Anatilimnocola floriformis: one gene and its partner. The protein of the gene in region 1 interacts with the protein of each later gene in a pairwise test. Links are inferred from orthologs where the notes say so. Each region holds a gene or a part of one and is shown in the gene's direction. Other genes may lie near its edges. The genes, in order: M9Q49_RS06905 and M9Q49_RS35070.

The links.
Region 2: the proteins of M9Q49_RS06905 (region 1) and M9Q49_RS35070 interact in binary tests that used the Escherichia coli proteins (3 or more experiments, as listed by UniProt). The link is inferred for Anatilimnocola floriformis from one-to-one orthologs.

The regions. Positions count from the first base shown.
Region 1 is NZ_JAMLFW010000001.1:1,687,233-1,695,440, forward strand. The notes cover bases 3,350-6,587. They hold M9Q49_RS06905 (sensor histidine kinase), read left to right. Parts: upstream 3,350-3,696; coding sequence 3,697-6,387; downstream 6,388-6,587. Other genes in these bases: kdpC (potassium-transporting ATPase subunit KdpC), read left to right, coding at 3,350-3,690; M9Q49_RS06910 (response regulator), read left to right, coding at 6,392-6,587. Also shown: potassium-transporting ATPase subunit KdpA, read left to right, coding at 1-980; potassium-transporting ATPase subunit KdpB, read left to right, coding at 995-3,100; more of kdpC, read left to right, coding at 3,112-3,349; more of M9Q49_RS06910, read left to right, coding at 6,588-7,081; M9Q49_RS06915 (hypothetical protein), read left to right, coding at 7,174-7,566; M9Q49_RS06920 (fatty acid CoA ligase family protein), read right to left, coding at 7,582-8,208. UniProt on the Escherichia coli protein: Member of the two-component regulatory system KdpD/KdpE involved in the regulation of the kdp operon. KdpD may function as a membrane-associated protein kinase that phosphorylates KdpE in response to environmental signals.
Region 2 is NZ_JAMLFW010000005.1:24,645-32,603, reverse strand. What follows is about bases 3,925-6,913. They hold M9Q49_RS35070 (PTS sugar transporter subunit IIA), read left to right. Parts: upstream 3,925-5,176; coding sequence 5,177-5,650; downstream 5,651-6,913. Other genes in these bases: M9Q49_RS35055 (YfcE family phosphodiesterase), read right to left, coding at 6,628-6,913; M9Q49_RS35060 (hypothetical protein), read left to right, coding at 6,162-6,599; M9Q49_RS35065 (HPr family phosphocarrier protein), read left to right, coding at 5,803-6,108; hpf (ribosome hibernation-promoting factor, HPF/YfiA family), read left to right, coding at 4,727-5,074; M9Q49_RS35080 (SDR family oxidoreductase), read left to right, coding at 3,925-4,495. In the rest of the region: M9Q49_RS35105 (hypothetical protein), read left to right, coding at 1-883; M9Q49_RS35100 (hypothetical protein), read left to right, coding at 1,467-1,754; M9Q49_RS35095 (DUF2314 domain-containing protein), read right to left, coding at 1,852-2,469; M9Q49_RS35090 (hypothetical protein), read left to right, coding at 2,667-2,813; M9Q49_RS35085 (hypothetical protein), read left to right, coding at 3,043-3,420; more of M9Q49_RS35080, read left to right, coding at 3,710-3,924; more of M9Q49_RS35055, read right to left, coding at 6,914-7,164; M9Q49_RS35050 (hypothetical protein), read right to left, coding at 7,327-7,803. UniProt on the Escherichia coli protein: Seems to have a role in regulating nitrogen assimilation.

The DNA.
Region 1 (8,208 bases):
CGCTCGAGAATCCGACGCCGCTGTCGAACTTCCTGCAAGTCGTTGCCATCCTGCTGATTCCCGCGGCGCTGTGTTACACGTTCGGCGAAATGGTTGGAGACCGACGACAAGGTCTGGCGATGCTGGCCGCGATGTCGCTGGTGTTTGTTCCGCTGTTGGTTCTGAACACCATCGCCGAACAGCAGGGGAATCCGGTTCTGAACGAGTTGTCAGTTGATCAAGCTGTCTCCAACCGGCAGCCGGGCGGCAACATGGAAGGGAAGGAAACTCGGTTCGGCATTGTGAATTCCACGCTATGGGCCGTGACAACCACGGCGGCGTCGAACGGTTCGGTGAATTCGATGCACGATTCGTACACACCACTCGGCGGTCTGGTGCCGATGTGGCTGATGCAACTCGGTGAAGTGATCTTCGGCGGCGTGGGATCTGGTTTGTATGGCATGTTGATGTTCGCGATTGTCGCGGTGTTTATCTCGGGACTGATGGTCGGGCGCACGCCGGAGTATCTCGGCAAAAAGATCGGCGCGTTCGAGATGAAGATGGCCACGCTGGCGATTCTGTTTCCGTGCGCGATGGTTCTGATTGGAACTGCAATCGCTGTGGTCACGCCTGCCGGCAAGGCCACGATTTTCAATCCGGGGCCGCATGGCTTTAGCGAAGTGCTGTACGCGTTTGCCTCGACGGCGAACAACAACGGTAGCGCGTTTGCGGGGTTGGGAGCCAACACGCCGTTTTACAACGGCCTGTTTGGCTTGGCAATGTTCATCGGCCGCTTTTGGGTAATGGTGCCAGCGCTGGCGATTGCCGGCTCGCTCGCTCACAAGAAAACTGTTCCCGCCGGAGCAGGCACGCTGCCGACGCACACACCGCTGTTCGTGGTGTTGCTAATCGCCGTCGTGATCGTGGTGGGAGCACTCAGCTATTTTCCGGCGCTCGCTTTGGGACCCATCGTGGAACACCTGCAGCTGCCGAAGCACTAGGAGAAATACACGCAATGACTAAAACATCTACACATCTGTTTGATAAGAAGATCTTCGGCCAGGCCGTTGTCGCTTCATTCGCGAAGCTCGATCCGCGCGTTCAACTGCGCAATCCAGTGATGTTTGCCGTTTATCTCGGCAGCATTTTGACGACGGCGCTTTGGCTCAACTCGTTTGTCTCGGCAGCGGGCGAATCGTCGGTCTTCGTGCTCGGCGTGGCGATTTGGCTCTGGTTCACCGTGCTATTCGCCAACTTTGCCGAAGCCATCGCCGAGGGGCACGGCCGCGCCCAAGCGGCGGCGCTGAAGAAGAGTCGCTCTGAAGTTGGCTCGAAGCGTTTTTGTTTGCCGCTCGCGCATTCTGGCAAACGGCGATCGACGAAGGAATTGCTAGTCGACGGTGATATCGAAATTCGCCAGGCCGACGAACTTCGCGTCGGTGATCTGATCTTTGCCGAAGCGGGCGATGCCATCGCAGCCGATGGCGAAGTTGTCGAAGGGGTTGCCTCGGTCGACGAGAGTGCGATCACTGGCGAGAGCGCACCGGTGGTGCGCGAAAGTGGTGGCGATCGCAGCTCGGTCACTGGCGGAACGCGAGTAATTTCCGACTGGCTGATCATTCAAGTCAAAGCAGCGCCGGGCCAGAGTTTTCTGGACCGCATGATTGCGATGGTGGAAGGCGCCAAGCGGCAGAAGACGCCGAACGAAATCGCGCTGGCGATTCTGCTCGCCGCGCTCACGTTGATCTTTTTGCTCGTGGTGGCGACGCTCCTTCCTTACTCGATGTTCAGCGTCGCGGTCTCCGGCCAAGGCAAAGTCATCAGCTTGACGGTGCTCGTGGCCCTGTTCGTCTGTCTGGCGCCAACAACCATTGGCGCGCTGCTGTCTGCCATCGGCATCGCCGGGATGAATCGACTCAGCCAGGCTAATGTCGTTGCCATGTCGGGTCGCGCCGTGGAAGCCGCCGGTGATGTCGATGTGCTGCTGCTTGACAAGACGGGCACCATCACGCTGGGCAATCGTCAGGCAACGCAGTTCATTCCTGCGGTGAGCACGAAAGAGCAAGAATTGGCCGAAGCGGCTCAGTTGGCTTCGCTCGCCGATGAAACGGCCGAGGGACGCAGCATTGTAGTACTCGCCAAGAAGCGCTTCGGGCTGCGTGCTCGCGACCTCGAACAAATCCAGCCTCATTTCGTGCCGTTTTCGGCCCGCACGCGGATGAGCGGCGTTACGCTCGACGGCCAGGAGATTCGTAAAGGTGCGGCCGAAGCTGTCGAAACCCATGTCCGCAGTCTCGGTGGTTTTTTGCCGGACGACGTGCGCGCCGCCGTACAACAAATTGCCAAAGCCGGGGGTACGCCGCTGGTAGTTAGTCGCAACGCACAGGTACTCGGCGCGATCGAGCTGAAAGACATCGTCAAAGGCGGCATCAAGGAGCGTTTTGCCGAGTTGCGACAGATGGGGATCAAGACGGTGATGATCACCGGCGACAATCCGCTCACAGCCGCTGCGATCGCCGCCGAAGCCGGCGTCGACGACTTCCTCGCCGAGGCCACGCCTGAGGCCAAGCTGTCGCTCATTCGCGAATATCAAAAAGGTGGCCGCCTGGTTGCCATGACGGGCGATGGCACGAACGACGCGCCGGCGCTTGCCCAAGCCGATGTCGCCGTGGCGATGAACAGCGGCACGCAGGCGGCAAAGGAAGCCGGCAATATGGTCGATCTCGATTCGAATCCGACAAAGCTGATCGAGATCGTCAACATCGGCAAGCAATTGCTGATGACCCGCGGCTCGCTCACAACGTTCAGCATTGCCAACGACGTTGCGAAGTACTTCGCGATCCTGCCGGCAGCCTTTGCGGCAACGTATCCAGCGCTGAAAGCACTCGACTTGATGCGACTCACCTCGCCATCGAGTGCGATCCTGTCGGCAGTCATCTTCAATGCTCTGATCATCATCGCCCTCGTTCCGCTGGCCCTCAAAGGCGTGTCGTATCGTCCCGTCGGCGCGGCTCAGCTCTTACGAAACAACTTGCTCATTTACGGCCTCGGCGGCCTGATCGTGCCGTTCGTTGGCATCAAAGCCATCGACCTGTTGCTGTCCGCCGTGGGCCTTGCATAAGGAATCGTCCGATGTTTCGACAATTACGCATTGCCACGTTGCTGCTCGTCGCGCTCACCATGCTGACCGGTGGCGTGTATCCTTTGATCGTCACGGCGGTTGCCCAGCTGGCTTTTCCACAACAGGCCAATGGCAGCTTGTTGAAAAAGGCAGATCAAACCATTGGTTCGTCGCTGATCGGCCAGCAATTCACCAAGCCGGAATACTTTTGGGGCCGACTCTCGGCGACGGCTCCGTATGCTTACAACGCCACGGCCTCGAGCGGATCGAATTATGGGCCGTTGCATCCCGATCTAAAAAAAGCAGCCGAAGCTCGCATAGAATTACTCACGGCGAGCGGATCGTCGAAGACAAACATTCCGGCCGACCTGGTAACCGCCTCCGGCAGTGGACTTGATCCGCAGATTTCACTCGCGGCGGCGGAATTTCAAGTCGCGCGAGTCGCCGCTGTAAGGAAAATGAAAGAGGAATCCGTGCGAGAATTAGTCCGACAAAACACCGAGGGGCGACAACTGGGTGTGCTCGGCGAACCTCGCGTAAATGTGCTCGCCCTCAATCTGGCCCTCGATCATTCGCAGAAAAAAGACTAACGCCGCATGCCGGAAGTTCGCCCCAATCCCGACGCCCTGCTGGCACAAGTCCAGGCCGACGAAGCCGAAGCGAAACGCGGTTCGCTGAAGGTCTTCTTCGGCTATGCGGCCGGCGTTGGCAAAACGTACGCGATGCTGGAGAACGCTCGCCGGGCAAAGGTCGAGGGCCGCGAAGTCGTCGTCGGCTATGTCGAGCCGCACGGCCGGCGCGAAACGGAAGCGCTGCTTGCGGGCTTCGAAACGATTCCGTTGCAGGAGTTGGATTATCGCGGCGTGACGCTCCGCGAGTTCAATGTCGATGCTGCGCTCGCGCGGCATCCCGATTTATTGCTCGTCGATGAGCTCGCACACACCAACGCGGCCGGCTGCCGCCATGAGAAGCGTTGGCAAGATGTGAAGGAACTGCTCGCCGCCGGTATCGATGTTTGGACGACGCTCAATGTGCAGCACATCGAGAGCCTCAACGATGTGATTGGCCAAATCACCGGCGTGGTTGTGCGCGAACTCGTTCCCGATCGCGTCTTCGATCTGGCCGACGATCTCGAACTGATCGATATCACCCCCGAAGAGCTTCTCGTTCGTCTCAAGGCTGGCAAGGTTTATCTCCCCGAGCAAGCACATCGCGCGATTCAAAGTTTCTTTCAGAAACCAAACTTGAATGCCCTGCGCGAGCTTTCGCTTCGGCAAGCAGCACGACGGATTCACACCGATGTGGAATCGGCCCGCCGCGAAAAGTCGATCAGCCAACCCTGGGCGACTTCGGAACGATTGCTCGTTTGCGTCGGGCCGAGTCCGACCACGGCCCGCGTCATTCGCACGGCCCGGCGAATGGCCGCGGCGCTCGATGCGCCGTGGCTCGCGGTTTCAGTCGATCTGACGGGTGAATCGAACAACAGTCCTGAGCAGCAGCAAGTCGCTCAACATTTTCGGATCGCGGAACGATTGGGAGCCGAAACGGTAACCATTGCCGGGCAGAACGTGACCGCCACGATTCTGAGCTACGCTCGTTCGCGCAACGTCACTAAGATTCTGATCGGCAAAACCAATCAGCCGCGGTGGAAGCGACTTCTCTTTGGTTCCGTCGTCGACGAACTGCTAGAGCAGAGTGCCGAGATCGATGTCTATGTGATTCACGGCGAGGAAGAGCCGAAGCAATCGACTGGCGTTCGCGGGCCGGTGGCTGCATTCGATATTCTTCCTTATCTCAAATCTTCGTTGCTGATCGCCCTGACCGGCGTCGCGGCTTACGCGCTGCAATCGTTGCACTTCGCCGATGGTGAGGCCAACACAGTTATGCTTTTTTTGGCCGCCGTGGCTTGGTCCGCATTTCGCTACGGCCGTGGTCCGGCGATTCTGGCGAGCGCTCTGGCGGTTCTGGCCTTCGACTATTTCTTTGTGCCGCCGGTTCACAGTTTCAATGTTTCGGATGTTCAGTACGTCGTCACGTTCGCGGTCATGCTCGCGATCGGCCTGGCCGTGAGCACGTTGACGTCGCGATTGCGGGCTCAGGTGCAGAGTACGCGTGAGCGCGAGCGGCGCACTGCAGGCCTGTATGAATTAGGCAAGAAACTGAGTTCACTCTATGGCAATCTGTTTCTGGTCAGCGCGGCCGGCCGCACCATGGCCGAGATGGTTGGGGGAGAAGTTGCTATTTATCTGCAAGGGCGATCGTCGACGCCGGAGCTCGCCTTCGGTCAGGATTCGACCATCGCCGGGCATGCGCTGAGTTTGCCGGTCGCGCGATGGGTGGTCGAGCATGATCAGATTGCCGGCGCCGCAACGAATACACTACCTAGCGCTGCGGCGCTGTTTCTTCCTCTCGTTGGCTCGCAGCGAACTCACGGTGCGATCGCAATCCGCGTTGATGATGCGCAGCGTTTGCTGGAGCCCGATGTGCGACGGCTGTTAGAAGCTTGCGCCAATCTGCTCGCGCTGGCTTTGGAGCGCGATCAGTTGGCCATCGACGCCGCCGAAGCCCGCATTCAGGCCGAGGCCGAGCAAGTGCGCAGCAGCCTGCTCAGCAGCGTTTCGCACGATCTAAAGACGCCGCTGGCCGCTATCGCCGGCGCTAGCAGCAGCCTGCTCGAGAGCGAGTCGATCGACGATCGTACGCGCCGGCAGCTGCTTGAGACCGTGAGCGATGAAGCGATTCGTCTCAACCGACTGCTCGAAAACATTCTGCAGATGTCGAAACTGGATGCCGGCGCCGCGACTCCCAGCCAGCAGTGGCATGTGCTGGAAGAGATCGTTGGCTCGGCGCTTCATCGCACCGCGCGACTGTTGCAGAATCATCCGGTCAAGGTGAACCTGCCGCTCGATTTGCCGTTAGTCTTCATCGATGGCTTGCTGATGGAGCAGGTCTTCGTCAACCTGCTCGAGAACGCGGCCCGCTACACGCCGGCCGGCACGCACGTGACGATCGCCGCCGCCGTTGATAACGCAAGCTTGCGCATCGCCGTTTCCGACAACGGCCCGGGGCTGCCCAGCGGCGCGGAAGAACGAGTTTTCGAAAAATTCTACCGAGCCTCACAAGCTGCCGATGGCGGACGCGGCAGCGGATTGGGCTTGGCCATTTGCCGGGCCATCGCCAAAGCTCACGGCGGCAACATTACGGCTGCTAATCTTCCCAGCGGCGGCGCGGAGTTCTTGCTGCGCTTGCCACTGGCAAAAGACGCGCCGCAGGTCGTGATAGAATAGTCATATGTCAGGCGATCATCACATTCTCGTCATCGAAGACGAACAGCCGATCCGGCGGTTCTTGCAAGCGGCCCTTACCAATGAAGGGTATAGCCTCAGCGAAGCCGTTTCCGGCGAGGATGGTTTGCGCAAGGCAACCAGCCAGCCGCCGGATTTAATCATTCTCGATCTGGGCTTGCCCGATATGGATGGCCAGGATGTGTTGCAGCGGCTGCGCGAATGGTATCAAGCTCCGATTATTATTCTATCGGCTCGCGATCAAGAACCGCAAAAGATCAAAGCGCTCGATCGCGGCGCCGATGATTACATCACCAAGCCTTTTGGTATTGGTGAACTCCTCGCTCGTATTCGCACTGCGCTCCGGCACGCCAATCGAGGCGAAACGGAAGTGACGAAGGTCGCGATCGGTGATCTGCAAATCGACCTGGCAGCCCGCATCGTCCATCGCCAAGGCCAGGAAGTTCATTTCACGCCGCTCGAATACAAGCTGCTAGTGACGATGCTCAAGCATGCGGGCAAAGTGTTGACGCACCGCTTCTTATTGCGAGAAGTTTGGGGGCCGCAGGATTCTCAGGAAAATCACTACCTGCGTGTGTTCGTTGCCAGCTTGCGACGAAAACTAGAAGCAGATCCCGCGCGGCCGCGATATATACTCACCGAGCAGGGGGTGGGATATCGTTTTGCGGCTGACTAGCGACCGGCAAGCACGATCGCAGATGCGCTATGACCGCTGCTAATAAATATTACTTTCATAGCAATATTTATTATTTGGCGTGAAATCGCTAATTGACGCTCTCGTTACAGAGCACTACTGTTAATTGGAGGGAATCTTATACCTTCTGCCAATGGAGTCTGGTGATGGCGCGCAAATCAAGATCTGGTGTAAACAAATCTGCCGCAATTCGCTCCTATAAGGCTGCGAACCCGACCGCCAGCCCCAAAGAAATTGCCGATGCTTTGAAGAAAGAGGGTACGATCACCAGTGCCCAGTTCGTGAGCACGGTCCTTTCGAACGCCAGAAAAAAAGACGCCAAGGTCGGCAAACGCGGTCGCCAAGCCGGGCGGCCAGTCGTGACGGATCTGCAGCAGCTAATTCAGGTGAAGAAGTTCGTCGACAAAATGGGCGGATTGGCCGCGGCCCGGTCAGCAGTCGATGCACTCGCCCAAATCTTGGGCTGAACCTGATTGCGATTGTTATTCGCGCGGCAAGCGTTTCGCAGCCCACACAGCGAGCTGTTCCCGAAAAATCTTGGCGTTGTGACGGATATCAACCGGCAACGCAGGATTAATGAAAAAAGTCTCAATCTCGCGTGTGTGCTCATAAGCGGCGGCTAGTTCGCTGAGTTCGCCGATCAGTTTGCGAGCAGCAATTCGATCCTTCGGCAGATGTTCGGGCCAAGGCTCGACGATGATGACGGGCCGTTGCTTTCCGCGCGGTCCAACACCGACGAGCGCGCTGCGGTAGACGTGCGGATGCTGATTGAAGATTGCCTCGCAAGGCTCGGTGAACAATGTTTGCCGCGCGGTGGTGACGCGGTGAGCTTTGCGTCCGCAGAACCAGAACCGCTCGCCTCGCGGATTGTCGGCTGGAGCCTGCTCGAGATAACCCACGTCTCCCATCCGATGCCAGAACGTTTCGCCGTCGGCCACTTTGTGGAGCGGGTTACAGTCGGTGCGGGTGACATACTCGCTGGTGACGACCGGACCGCGCACGAGGAGTTCGCCGATTTCGCCGCGGGGTAATTCGCGAGTCTGTTCGATGTTCGTGAGCGGCCCATCGTCGATAGCGATCACTTTCCATTCGATGCCCGGGAATCGTCG
Region 2 (7,959 bases), on another replicon or contig:
CGTGGTTCGACTGCTCAGTCTCGATGCCGTTCACAAGCATGACGTTGTCGGCAAGTTCGACGAGCTGCGCGATGGCATTGCGATTCTCTCGCTCGAAGGAAAAGTCACCGGCGCGGTCGGTGGCGTTTCGAGCGAAGTAAATCTCAAAGCCAAGATCAACCTCGATCCCAAGGAGCAACTCCTCACCTGGATCGCCCTCAGCTTCACCGAAAATCGCGCGGTCGGCCATGCCCAGCCGGGTTACGACGTCACCACGCGGATCCGCATCCTCACGGCCCTCACCGACGACGCGCCCGAGCTCAGCGAAAAGTCCCTCAGCATGCTGCCCCTCACGGCAGGCCTTGGTCAAAAGCTGCTGACCTTCCGTTCCGAAAAAGGTGGTCTCGAGCTCAACCACGATCGCCGTTGGCGGGTGATGACCGAGCGTTACGACAGCGCGGTCCTGCGGCTTGTCGATCGTGGCGAACTCATCGCCCAATGCAACATCGCCAAACTCAAGAACTTCGCCAAGGACGAGAAGCTCACGATCGAAGCCTTTCAGGGGGACGTGAAGAAAGCCCTCGAGCAAAACAAGGGCACCATCGCCGAAGCCTCGCAAAACACCACCGATAACGGCTTGCTGGTGTACCGCCTGCTCGTCACTGGCGCTGCCTCGGAAATTCCGATCCAGTGGACCTATTATCACGTCTCCGATTCCGAAGGCCGCCGCGCTTCGCTGGTCTTCACCATTGATGCGAAGCTCGTGGAAAAGTACGCCCACATCGATCAGGAACTAATCTCTGGCTTCCGCCTGTTCGACCCACCGAAGTCCGCCGGCGAACCAACACCGGCCGAAAAGCCCGCTGGCGAAACAGCGCAAAAGCCCAGCACGGCGACCAAATAGCCCCCCTTTCAGACCCCTAGATTATTGCAAGCAATACGAAACTCGATTTCTCGCGCAAATCATTACAGTAAAAAGACTTGGCAGCAAAACCAGCCTGCAATATCGCGCTGGAATATTGCACTTTATTGGTAGTGGCACATTAAGTAGACCCGCAAAATAAGGCGGGAACAACTGCCGCTAATCATCGATGCCCGACCCAAACCGTGCCGGATTACGCGGTGGAGTGAAGTCTTTCGTCATTATTGCCAAACGGAATGCCCATGGCCCTCATGACACCCCAAACCGCGAGACTGACTATCGCCACAATGTTCCTGTTCGTTTGCGTTGCGGCGTACTGTTACTGCGCGTATGAGTGCAAGGCGATTCAGGGTAGATGGGAGCCGGTTACCGGGTCTGACGGCGGCTGGAGCTTCGGCACCAATGGGTATGCCGACGCGCCTTTGGGTGGCAGGTCGCGTTACAGCGTGTATCCGCTAATTCGCAGAATCAAGTGGGGAGAGGTGTATCTCCCCTACAAACGAGATGGCGATGATCTGAAGATTTGGATGCACGAGGAGCCGCACACTTTTAAAAGAGTTGGGACATGACCCGCGAATCCCGCGCACCTCTGATTGTCGCCATCGTGCTGTTGCTCCTGCCAGTGTTGTACGTGGGGAGTTATTTGGTGCTGGTTCAACCAGGTGAAGATCGGCTTGAAAGAGTGAGCATGGATCGCATCGCCTTTCGGAACTACCGCATGAATGGCGACTGGCCATCGCGAATCTTCTGGCCCCTAGAGCAGATCGACCGGAAGTTGCGGCCGGGAGTGTGGGCGAGTCCGGCGTTTGAGTCACGCTCAGGGGCATCGCCAAAGATTCCGGTTTCCCCTTAATTCCGCCTTTCCCGGCTAAGGTCCACTTAATGTGCCACTACCACTTTACTGCAACCCAAACGGGTGGCATTGAATAAGCCAGAGCCACCCTCAAAATCTACTCCGCCTCCAATACCGCCATGATGTGCAGCGGATGAAATGACACGACGTCGCCGCAGGCTAGAACCTGTGCGTGATGCGGGTCGTTGGCGAGTTCGCCGACGTAGTTTTCGTCTTCGTCGCGGTCGGTGATTTGCACCCACATCCGCTCTGTTTCATCATCCTGCCGTTCGGCGTCTTCGGCGGCGAAACGAAAAATAAGCTTCACATAAGTGCCGGGCGGAAGATCGTCTCGCGTTTCTTCCGGCGGAGGAGTGATGTCGTCGCGATATTGCGACAGCCAGAGCGCGTCTTCCAGGTAGTAACCGTTTTCGGCGAACGTGGGATACGGATTGTTCTTCTCCAACAGCCACGGTGCTCGAACGCTACTGCGTGTCGCTCGCCAGCCATACGGCAGATCACGCAACTGCGCGAGCGCGGCGTCGCGCGTCACCATGCTCGCCAGCGAAACGACGCGCGCAACTTCCGCGGTCGCCGGCTGATCGTCATCGCCATGAAACTGCCAACCGCCATCGAAGTCGTGATACACGCGCAAGATCGGCGAACCCTCGAGCACAAAGGTCGTGGTAAAGCACGCAGTGTTCGGCTCGTCGTGGAAGGGCCAGGCTTGATTCACGGGATCCCCTTTTCCAGCAGCATACTCCAGCTTCCGCCGATTGTGCGGAATACTCCGTGTAATCTGCTTGGGCCAAGTTTTTTGAAATCCGCTCGCAGGCAAGCCGATGACGAGGAAGAGACGCCGATCTTTCTTTCCCTGCCCACTCACCGGCCATGTGCGACACTTCCAGCTTATCCGCCGCTCAGAACTCTGCCGTGCAAACGCAGATTATGATCAGCGTTCTTGGGAAGGCCCAAGCCGCTGACAAGCAACAGGGCGCAGCCATCAATCAGATGCTGCAATCGGCCGCCCAAATCGGCAAGACGCTCGATACCGGCAAGCAGCTCGATCTCTACGCGTAACTCCCAGGTAGCCCGACGCGTGAGCGAGGGTTTGGGCGCGAAGACTCTAGATCCACCCACGTGCGACAGCACAACCGCGATGGTGCTGCCGCACGTTGCCAATTCTTGCGTCCACGCGCCCAAACCCTCGCTCACGCTGCGGGCTTTCTTGCGGCGGCGAAAACCAATGCGCCTTACACTGCGTCTTATTCAGGTGGCGCCTCTTCAAATCCGACGGAAAGACCTTCTCGTGAAAAACCTCCCGCTCCTTGCAATGGTTATCTGTCTGTTCGCCACGCCGGCCGCGTTTGCCAAACGCTCGCCGCCGGTGAAGGTCGATCCGGTTCGGCAGGGAGCGGTCGAGTATCGCGTGCCGCATGACCAGATGGGCTGCGTCGAGGCTTGGGATGTGTCGACCGATCGGCTGATCTGGCGGAAGCAGGTGTATGTCGTCCGCTACGATGTGGTGCTAGAGAAGGACGTGCAGGATGTCTTCATCACCCTCGTGACGCCGACCAAAGGAACGCTCGTCATCAAGAACGAGAATCACTCCGAGTACGTGCTCGACCTCGATACCCTGCAGGTAACGGTGACGAAGGGAAAGCTCGTCGAACACGTGAAGCGGTGAGGCGTCGGAGAGATGAAGGGTTGAAGAGAGGAAGAGGGTAGGGAAAACAACAGAGAACCCTTCACCGTTAGGCTGTTCCTCTCTCGCCTCTCGCCCCCCGCCTCCTCCCTCCCCATGCCTTCCGCCACCGACTACCATCAGGGTCGTTCAAGCGGCAAATCAGGGCAGTCGAATCGACTGTAGCTGAATTCGCCAGAATTCAGATGGTCACGCCCGATTGCCACCTCTGAATTCTGGCGAATTCAGCTACTTCGCATTCGTTCTGCCAATTCGGGCGGGATGAGTTTCCATGGCGAGTGAGTTTCTGACAAAACTGTTTGGGCTCGACGGCCAGGTTGCCGTGGTGATCGGCGGCACCGGCGTGCTCGGCGGTGCGCTGGCCGAAGGGATCGCTGCGGCGGGGGCCATTGTGGTGATTGCTGGCCGTTCGCAGGAACGGGGCGCCGAGCGAGTGGCTGCCATCGAAAAAGCGGGCGGCCGGGCGATCTTTCTGGAAGTGAACGCCGACCAGCGCGAGAGTGTGCAGCAGCTTCTCCGCAGTACGCTCACGCGGTTCAGCCAGGTCGACATGCTGGTGAACTGCGCTGGCACGAACAGCGCCATTCCTTATGCCGAGATCACCGACGAGCAGTGGAACTCGGTGATCACGAGTCAGCTCTTTACGACGCATCTCGGCTGCCAGGTTTTTGCGCCTTACATGGCGACTCAGGAAAAGGGGGGCAGCATTCTGAACATCGGCAGCGTGACCTCGCATTTGCCGTTGTCGCGCGTGTTCGCCTATTCCGCCGCCAAAGCCGCCGTGGTGAACCTGACGAAAAACCTGGCCCGCGAATATGCAACGCAAAAGGTCCGCGTCAACGCGATCTGCCCCGGCTTTTTTCCTGCCGAGCAGAACCGCAAGATTCTGGACGCCGCGCGGGTCGAAAACATCCTCCGCCAGACGCCCATGGCCCGGTTCGGCGAACCGAGCGAACTGGTCGCCGCGGCCATCCTGCTCCTCTCGCGCGGGGGGGGATCGTTCATCACCGGCGAAGATCTGTATGTCGACGGCGGGTTTACTTCGATGCGGTTTTAACCGCCCGCAAACAGCGCAAGGCCTTGCCGCTGTGCGATCTGCGGCGACCGACGGTTGCCCGACTCCTGATTCCCGCCTGCTGGCCTCATCGTTACATTGGATTTAAACGGAGCGGCGCACAGCATTTCGGCTTTGCGCATTTCCCGTGAGGTACGATTTTTCCTGCCCTGTTGCTCGTCGCAGTAAAAGCTAGACTAGAGGGCTTCCCTTTTGACTTTTGGAGTAGCATCGGTGCAGATCAACATCTCGGCACGGCATGGCCATTTGAGCCCCGGCACCCAGGAAAAAATTTCCGATAAGGTGGAATCGATCCGCCGGTTGTTTGACCGGATCACGGCGATTCAGGTGGTGGTCGATCTCGAACATCGCGACGAACCGAGCGTGGAAGTTCGGATCCTGGCCGAACATCACGACGAGTTCATCGCCACCGTGAAGGCCGAAAATGTGCTGACCGCGCTCGATGGAGTCATCGACAAGGTCGAGGCCCAAGTGCGAAAATTCAAGGAACGGCTGAAGGATCATAAGGCGACCGGTCATAAGCACCTGGAGCCCCCCGTCGCCGAAGCGACAGATGAATAGTCTCGCGAGCGAGGCTTTCGCAATCGCGGTGAATCGAACAAACTTGATTTAGATACAATGCGGCAGTCGCTGGCTGCTCCTTTCATTGCAAGGAACTGAGAAATGAAGTTCAGTGATTTTGTACAGGTCGACGCCATCAAGGCCAGCGTGACCGCTCTGCAGAAGCCCGACGTGATCCGCGAACTGGTCGAAGGCTTGGCGGCAGCGGGCGCCATCAATGCCGCCGATCAAGAAGGCATCATCGCTGCCATTCTGAAGCGCGAAGAACTCGGCAGCACCGGCATCGGCCGCGGCGTGGCCGTTCCGCACACCAAGCACCCCAGCGCCACCAAGCTGGTCGGCACCGTGGGCGTGAGCCACGAAGGCGTTGACTTCAACAGCCTCGACGGCGACAAGGTTCACCTCTTCTTCCTGCTCGTCTCGCCGCCGGATCGCCCAGCCGATCACTTGCGGGCCCTGGAAAATATCTCGCGCCAGCTGCGCGACGACACGTTCTGCCGCTTCCTCAAGCAAGCGACGTCGGTACAAGACATTCGTCAATTGCTCGACGAAGCCGATCACAATCAGTTCGCCTAAGTTTAGTTTGCCTCGTTCGCAGGGCAGCGGATCATCGTTCCGCTGCGATTTTTCTGCATCGGTTTCAGCGCAGTGTTTTTCGGCGGACTGCGCTGCAGGTGTGAGTTTTTTCGCTCGCACCCTTTTCGGTTCCCTCTTTGGCGTTGTTCGTCATGTCCGAGCCCACAGCTGAACGTCTCGTTGTCGTTGTCAACACGCAGGGCTTTCATGCGCGCCCGGCGCACCTGTTCGTCAAAATGGCGATGACGTTCAAGAGCAAGGTGCAGATTCAAAAGGGCAACCAGATCATCGACGGTAAGAGCATTCTCGATCTGCTCACCCTCGGCGCCGGCAACGGCACGCAATTGAAACTGAAAGCCACCGGCCCTGACGCGGCCGAATCGCTCGACGCACTCGCTCAACTCGTCGAGGGCGGTTTTGGCGAGTTGGAGAATGGCCACGAACCGGCTGCGACGTAGTTCAGCCGAAAGTTAGCCAGCCGCGGCGAAGTGAAACACTTGGCAGCAATTGCATGGCTCCTCATGATTTTCGCGTTGTGCTGCTCGCCGCGAGCGACACTGCCGTTCGCTTTGCTCGTCAGTTCGTTACCAACGAGCTATCGCTGGAATTTCGGTACCGAGTGTTGCTCAATCAATCGTACGATGGCAACGCGTCTCCCGACGACGTGCTGTATCCCGACGATGACGGCGTGGAGCTAAGCAACCTCACTGCGGATCAAGTCGTCGACTGTCTCTGCCGCGACGGCTGTTGGCCGCAGTGGATCGATATTTCTGCCAACGCTGTCAGCCCTGACTACACCCTGTTGCGTCTCTTGTGTTGCGGCCGATTCACTGACAATCCGGCGAAGTTGTATTACCAAGGGACTGGAACCGGTCCATTCGGCATCAAAGGGCCAATGTTCCCGGTGGGGCACATCAACGGAACGAAGTTCACGCTGCCGACGGTTTAGTGCTCGCTAGTGAACACCAAATCTCGTGTCAGGCCCCTTCTACCGCCGCCGGCAGTGGTTCGCTCGGTGGAGCTGTCGGGAGCAGATCGATGATCTGCACTTCGCGCGTGGTGGTCTCCAGCACCGCGATTGTCGGCCGGCCAAAGCTCCAGCCGCTGGTTTCGCCGGGGTTAATCAGCATTCGGCCATCGGGCTCGCGCTCGACGCGGGCCTTGTGCGTGTGGCCGACGATTTGGATATCGAACTCTTCGTTCAGGCCGCGCAGCTGCCGTTTCATATGCACGATAACGAACCGCGTGCCGTCGTTGGCCGTGTAGCGCACCGGCGCTTCTTCGATCGTCCCCAAGCCGGTGAAACCCGACTTCAAGCCGATCTTGTTGCCTTCGTTGTCGCCGAAGCAAGCGACGACTTTGCAATTCAGCCGCTTCAGCGGCGGCACGCTGATGGTCGAGACAATGTCGCCGGCAAATAGCACGACCTCGACCTGCTCTTGATTAAAGCGTTCGACGGCCAGCCGAATATTGGCCAGGTGATCGTGAGCATCGGCAAAGATTCCAATTCGCATGGAAACATTTTCATCGCCAGCCGGAATAGCTGCAAGGTCGCGTAGTTCGAAGCCATGCTTCGAATGAGCGGCCGCCAGTAGGACCGCCGATCAGTCTGTCTCGCTCGTTCGAAGCATGGCTTCGAACTACGCGATCCTGCTCGAGCTAACTGAACAACCGAATCAATATGGTGCGTGCCAGAAATATCCCTTCCCGCGTTGCCGGTCGTAGGCCACGATCGTTCCGCCGCCGCTGTCGCGGTGATGGTCGTATGCCAACCCTTGCGAGACGAGGGTTTCGCGCGTGGCCAGCGTCCGTATTTGTTCCCGCTCCTGCCGGAGCGTGGGGTTCGGCATGAGGTCGGGGAGCGGCATGCGGATGAGGCAATAGCGGGGCACGCGCACGGGCCTGTTGATCGTCGTCAGCTTCTCACCCGACCATTTCACGAAGTCGTCTTCGGGAATTTCGAATTCATACGCGGTGAAGGCATACGACTTGTAGTACGAGACATTCTTCGCAGCGGCGGGGAGCCAAGGGACGGAAGGCCGGCTCTCGCCATACTCGACGCGGGTCAGCACTCGGTGGAAGCCGAGATACAGCCAGAGGAAGACCGCAACGGTCGTCACCAACAAAAACAATCGCTGCAACGAAAAATTCACGGCTGAACCCGTAAGCACCGAGCGGATGAACAGGTGGTACCGTTTATTTTAGTTGTTGCGACGAAAATCGTGCACATTCTGGCCTGCTGCGAGCCGTTAGGTCGCGCATTTGTAATTCTTTGACCCTCCGCTCTACCCGCACAGCCGGCACACTCA